3 regions of the Metabacillus sp. YM-086 genome follow, and region 2 is predicted to be linked to each of the others. Evidence: riboswitches for the same ligand, from Rfam matches in the RefSeq annotation. Region 2 holds a riboswitch; each other region holds the start of a gene.
The links. Region 2 has a riboswitch for cyclic di-GMP ahead of ACEWK1_RS02335 (hypothetical protein). Riboswitches for the same ligand answer to the same signal wherever they lie in the genome.

Region 1: it holds a riboswitch for cyclic di-GMP, as region 2 does, so the genes downstream of both, ACEWK1_RS07650 (anti-repressor SinI family protein) here and ACEWK1_RS02335 (hypothetical protein) in region 2, are expected to answer to the same signal.
Region 3: it holds a riboswitch for cyclic di-GMP, as region 2 does, so the genes downstream of both, ACEWK1_RS17820 (EAL domain-containing protein) here and ACEWK1_RS02335 (hypothetical protein) in region 2, are expected to answer to the same signal.

Annotation. Positions count from the first base shown of each region.
Region 1 is NZ_JBLUOI010000012.1:42,592-44,774, forward strand. Features, by position in the region: gene ACEWK1_RS07640 (hypothetical protein) at 1-76, opposite strand, end outside; gene ACEWK1_RS07645 (helix-turn-helix domain-containing protein) at 334-669, opposite strand; gene ACEWK1_RS07650 (anti-repressor SinI family protein) at 770-916, opposite strand; cyclic di-GMP riboswitch class I at 948-1,032, opposite strand; gene ACEWK1_RS07655 (YqhG family protein) at 1,364-2,161, opposite strand.
Region 2 is NZ_JBLUOI010000003.1:91,902-94,084, forward strand. Features, by position in the region: gene ACEWK1_RS02325 (helix-hairpin-helix domain-containing protein) at 1-429, shown strand, start outside; gene ACEWK1_RS02330 (hypothetical protein) at 517-660, opposite strand; gene ACEWK1_RS02335 (hypothetical protein) at 776-1,102, opposite strand; cyclic di-GMP riboswitch class I at 1,160-1,245, opposite strand; gene ACEWK1_RS02340 (nucleotidyltransferase family protein) at 1,451-2,020, shown strand; gene ACEWK1_RS02345 (NAD(P)-dependent oxidoreductase) at 2,102-2,183, shown strand, end outside.
Region 3 is NZ_JBLUOI010000045.1:30,179-32,361, reverse strand. Features, by position in the region: gene ACEWK1_RS17820 (EAL domain-containing protein) at 1-1,200, opposite strand, end outside; cyclic di-GMP riboswitch class I at 1,269-1,352, opposite strand; gene ACEWK1_RS17815 (hypothetical protein) at 1,540-2,183, shown strand, end outside.

The DNA of each region.
Region 1 (2,183 bases), on a different contig from region 2:
AACTCTGAGCAGTCTCAAACCGAATTGCTTGATGTTCCAAAACAATTGGACGATCACTAGTAATTTTTTGTGTCATTTTTTCTCACCTCCTATTTTAATTCTTTATAAAGAACAAACAGAGTGAGGAAGTCTGTCTGTTATAGTTCGTTATACACTTTGTTGTTCTCAATAACATTATATATACCTAATTCCTAAAAGGAAAGTCCTAATTTTCGACAAGTACTTTCTTTAAAATGAACGAAATTATAAAATATCTGCATATTCATGTTCATTATAAATAACAACATAAAAACAAAAAAGCACAATAAGCAGCCTAAGCCACCAACCATGCTCTCATTTATCATTATCGTTCTGTAGTCTCCACTTATTAAATTCCAAAAACTCTCTAAACTGTTCTTTAGACACACCGGATTTCATCGCATCTTGAACAAGTTTTGTCCATTCTAAGTCAAGTTCTTCGGGATCCGTTTCATTTTGTTCATTTAGGAGGGTATTTACCGATACACCGAGTACAGATGACACCTTTTCCAGAAACTGAACAGAAGGATTTGACTGGAGATTGCGCTCAATCGAACTTAAATATGATTTTGCAACTCCTGCTCGTTCTGCTAGTTCGGATAATGATAGGTTTTTTTGGGTTCTATATTTTTTAATTCGTGGGCCAATCACGTCAAGTCACCTTCCTTTAATAATGCTATTATAACATATAAAGAAGGGATTTGTTTGATATGGAGAACGGTTTTCCAAAAAAATTTTATGTAAGAATGAGTTAAACAGCAGGACTTCCCATCTTAATAAAGAATTCTTTAATTTCTTCTACACTAATACCAATTTCCAATGCTTCTAAAATTAATTCAACCCATTCGTGGTCAAGCTGTCTGTCTTTAATAAGATTGTGTATCGTTTCATTATTCAACTATCTCATCCTCCTAAAATACTCCTGTATTCCAGGCAGCCCAGCCATCTTAGTTTTAATTCTGAAGATCTGTGACTTTGCGTCCCTATTTTTCAATAGGTTTGCCTTTGAACTGATTATATTGTCACTGAATGACTGACCTAACGTTGCAAAAGTCCTTGAAAAATGTCTGTCTTATTAACTATTCTTATTATAAAAGGGAATTTTTAGAAAGTGTGCAGAATGGTGTCGATAAGGAAAAATTTCTTTAATTGATGGTTTTTTTAATTTTACTGTAATATTAAACGGGTAATTAGTCCTGATTTGTTGTCTGTTTAGGGGGGTTTTTAGTATGTTAAGGGGTTTTTGTTAACAAATTATTAATATAAGAAGTCGTGTCTAAAATTGAATTTTTGTCGAACATTTTACAAAAAAATGACAATCGGTACCGATTGTCATTTCGTAATACTATTTAAATATCCCCTGCGGAGTCAAATAAAAAATCCCACCATTCTGAACCGAAATATTGATCTGCGGTTCATAAAGCTCCCTCAACGCTTCCTTTTCCACCTCATAACAATCGGGCTTCTCATCCATATCTTCATAAAAATGATCCAAAAGCTTCAAATCCTCATTCCATCTTTCGCGCGCTTTATCCGCCCAGGAATGATCTTGTTCATGAATAGATTGCATAATAAACTGCTCAATCCGTTTAAGTCCACTTTGGGGTTTGATTAACGGTGTCATGGTAAAACAAAGGTCTGGGATCTTCGGTGTTAGCTCCAATTTCTCAAGTTTTTCTTGAAAGTTTTCTACTAAGGTCCCACTTACCAAATGTAATCCAATCGAATAGAGCTGATCTTTTTTCATGTCACACTGATAGGAAACTATAATGTTAACACCAATCCAAGGGTGTAGTGGGATGTTTCCACCTGGTTCTTTGACCTGCTCAAAAAGTCGGATATAGCTACCTAAATTTGTTGTCGAACGAAAAATTTGGTGAAGGCGGGGGGCACCGAAGTGCATGACCTCGCCTTTAAGATCACTTGGAGCACGATTTTGGTCTGTGATCAGTGTGAGCTTCATCGGGTTCGGAACACCGTTTGTTTTTTCTAGGTAATGCCAGTAGAAGGGGCGGTTCATTAATTCCTTGTCCATTTCAATGGTTAGCTGAACAGTCATGTAGCCTTGACCTTTTTCAATGATGTCACAGGAATTGGCTGTGAAGAAGCTTTCTAAATAGCTGTGAATTTGTTCTTGTTGCATGCTTTTCGCCACCTTTCAGAAA
Region 2 (2,183 bases):
GACGAGGAAAAATCCCAGCTTAGAAGAGTAAAAGTTCGTGTAAATGAGTTATATACTTTTGATACAGAACAAATTGCTCAAATGTTGAATATATCGAACACAAGAGCTAAAGCTTTAAAAGGTTTAGCAGAATTTCAAACTGTACCCTCTATTGGTTACAAATTAGCTGAAAAATTGGTTTATAAATTAAATATTTTTTCATTAACAGAAATCAAAGATAAAAATCCTGCTGCTCTTTTTGATGAACAAGAACAAAAGTTAACTGTATGGACTGACAGCTGTGTTGAAGATCAAATTCGCTGTGTTGTTCACTATGCTAATAACCCGAAATGCCATAAGCAATGGTTTGATTTCACTGAAGAGAGAAAAGCATATCGAGAAAAAGTGGGTTTCCCTGAAAACAGACCTAAAAATGCTTGGTATACGTAATAAAAAAACGATCATTTTTCATAAATGATCGTCTTCTTTATGTAAACAAAGTACTCATTAGTTACATCGCGTCAATTGATAAAAATCCTATTCTTCTTCTTCTCCAATGTCATTTACGGTTTTCATTACCATTTTAATCATTTGGTATCCGCGGATCATTTGATTTGCGTCTTTTGGTGTGATTCCTTCTTTTTCTAACTGCTCAACTAATTTAATCCATTCATTACTCAATTCTAATCATTCCTTAAAATTTATCAATATATGATCGTCAAAAATCGTTATAGATGCCAAAATACAAATAAAACTTTAGTATTTTATATAACGATATGCTTCAAAATATCAGTGCTTATTGGACAATTACTATTTCTCTTGAACCATTGGCTAGTTTGTTCAAATCACTTTTAGCCTTCTCGTAGTCAGTAGTAAGATGGATGATAAAGTTCATGACATTATCATATTCTCCACGTTTACGAATTTCATAGAATACTTCTGGCTTTTCATGTTTAATGATTGTCACAAATGAGACTAAACAAATTTCTGATGCTGTGCTTTTCACTCTTAGAAATTGTTTAAGAAAATTAGTGAAATAAAATGATGATTCCTTTGAATCAGGGTACCTCATTAATAATTGATTAAATTTTTTTATTGCAGCTTGTATCTCAGTATCCTTCATAATAATCCCCCCATTAATAAATGGGTTACCAATCAATCATTATATAATCTATAAACTATTGGCAACCCGACTGTCATAGTCTTTAAGACTTTAGACTCGTAGCTTTGCGTCCTTACCTTTCGATAAGTTTGCCTTTATCAACTATATATAGGATTTTAAAGACTTTTATCCTATATTTCAACAAAATTCTACAAAATTATTATTTCTTATTTACTATATCTTACTAACATAGCTTTATGTTAAAAAGAAAGGGATTAATTGGTAAAATGGCGAATGTAAATATCGAATAGCATGATTATTTTTTGGATATCAAAGTTAATTTTACAAATTTTTATAGGGGTTTTTAGAATGAATGAAAAAGAAATTATTTCAATTGTACAACAGGATAAATGGATGATGGAGATCTTAAAATCTGTAAGAATGTTAGGCTTACCGGATTGGTGGATATGTGCTGGATTTATTCGCTCAAAAATATGGGACACGCTTCATCATTTTAATGAAAGGACGAGACTTCCAGATGTTGATGTGATCTACTTTGATTCTACTAATATAAATGAAGTAGAGGAAAAGATGCTTGAGGAAAAACTAAAAACCATAATGGCAGATGTACCTTGGTCGGTAAAGAACGAAGCAAGAATGCATTTAAAAAGTAATTTACCTCCATATTTATCTTCTGTAGATGCGATATCAAAATTTCCAGAAACAGCTACATCTCTTGGCTTAAAGTTAGATGAAAAAGGCCATATAAAATTAATAGCTCCACACGGAATTAATGATGTTGTAAATTTAGAAGTCAAGCCAACACCTTTCTTTCTAGAATCTAAAGAACGTGTAGAGGTTTATGAAGATCGAATAGCGAAGAAGAATTGGCGATCTATTTGGTTTAACTTAAAGATACACCATATTAGGAACGATTAAATGTTTTTATCTGATATTGAGTCTTAACTTAAGCTAAAACAGAGTATAAGTGATCTTAAATTGATTAAAAGAGGGACAGTTATGGATAAGTCTTATAAGATAGCTATAATTGGTGGGACGGGGAAGGTAGGACGTTATCTTGCTTCTAGAGCGTTAGAAAACG
Region 3 (2,183 bases), on a different contig from region 2:
TCTATAAATTTGAGCAGAATCATCTAAAGCGTCGCTAAGTCGTTCTGCTGTTTTTATCAAAACGTGATCTCCGCGATAATGTCCAAGTGTATCATTTATTACTTTAAATCGATCAAGGTCTAATAATAAGACAGCCATGCTTTTATTAGTAGCATGATTCAATCTTTCACTTAAATCCTCTTGAAAGCTAGCTCGATTATTTAAACCAGTTAATGGATCATGATAGGCCAAAAATTTATACTCTTCCACAAGCTTTTTATTTTTAGTTAAAACCCTAAGTTGGCGAGCTATAATCAAGTTCATAACAATGACCAAACCTAAACTAAGAAGATTTAGTTTCCATTCATAACTATGTGTAACTAAAACAATCAGAACGATTACACTAAAGTATGGAAAAATTCTTTCTCTAGTATCGAATGGATTCATAATGTGCAATCTTGTTTCGGCACTATTATTCTTAGCGTAATAGCCTCCAATTCCTATCAAAAAGATTGACACCATCCATAGAAAATCCGACAAACCTCCAGGCTGATACGTTTCCATCGTCGCTTGATATGCGTAATAAGAATCAGCTATTACTTGCAAAAAGAACCCAATAATAAGATATAAAAAAACATTCTCTTCTTGTTTAACTTGTTGAATTAAATAGTAAAGAATCGTTATAACAAATAATATACTTAAACTTATAATAGGATAGGCAATATTTGTGATAATCATGATAAAAGATTCCGATTTTAAGATATTCGGTCTTATTAAATAATGTGCACTAACGGCTGTAGCTGATATCATAAAAACAACGATATTAAATATGTAGGAGCTAGTTGATGCAATAAGACTAATTTCTCTTACTTTATAAATCAAGGCCGATAAATAGAACATATAAGCTAAAAGCCAAATGAAATAAGAGTTATCAGGAAACAAGGTTGTACTTTCAAACAATTGGTGCTTAAACCATAAAGTATTTGATAGTATTGTCAGAATGACACCGATTCCTAATAAAAGCCAAAAGTATTTACTTTTCTTACTCATACTTTTATAAGCTTTTATGAGCCAAATCAAGCTAAGAATTCCAACAATGATTTGAACGAAAGTAAGTCCTAAAGATTCTAGTAAAGGATCATGTATAAAGATCTTCCAGGCGAAAAAAACGAAAGCGAATACAAAAAGTGTGGTTGTAGGTAATCGACCAATCTTTAGCATAGCAATCCCCCACTTAATCAAAAATAAAAGGTTATTCCCAAATGGAAATAACCCTAAATCGTTATTCCTTTGGTAACTCAGCCACCATAGGTCTCCCCCGTAGGTCTGTAGCTTTGCGTCATCATTTTTCAATGATTTTGCCTTTTCAGTGAATTTTTTTTAATTATTTCATTTATTTTATCATGTTTACCTTGTAAAAAATAGTCCTTTTTAACTATGAGAATCGTTTTGTGGAACGTTATGTCGAACATGCATGGAAATGGTTCCAATTTCATAAAGACAGGGCTTTCAAAAATGACTATACTTCTTTTACAACTATTATTTCGAGGTGAACACAGAGTGAAGGTATTTAGAAGCGCAATTGGTTTCATGTTTCTCCTATTTGTAGCGTTTTACCCTATTAATGCAAGTGCAGCAACGTTAAATGAAGCACAACTTGCTGTGAAGAAAGCAGAAAGCTATGGTGGATCATTAAAATGGCAAATGTCTGTGGAAAGAAACAATGGTATTAGAGACATAGATATGAAGCTTTATAATGATACGAAAACTTATTATCAAAAAGCAGTCACTATTGTTTCTTCCTTAAAGAAAAGCACAGCTAAAACTCAATTAGAAGCTAGATTAACTAGTAATGTGAAACAACAAATTGATAAAGCAGCCACTTATATTGATGCTTTAAAAGTTGGACGATCTGTAGAGGCAAAAAGATTAGAGCTTAAAAAACGCAATGATTCTCTTGTCATGAATCATGAGACAGTTATTCTTTATAACAATCTCTCTGCAGAAATCAAAAAGCTAGACCGAGTTGTTTCACGAGTGTATGGAAAGCCAAATCGTGATGCCTTTCGTGAAAAGTTTGTAAATCCAGCAAGATTAGAGCAAAACAGAATTATTTATCCTGTATCTGCCTTTATTGAACTGGAACGGGCAAAACAAGAATTGGCTAAAAATGAAGTGAATGTTGATTATGTTCTAGATCGATT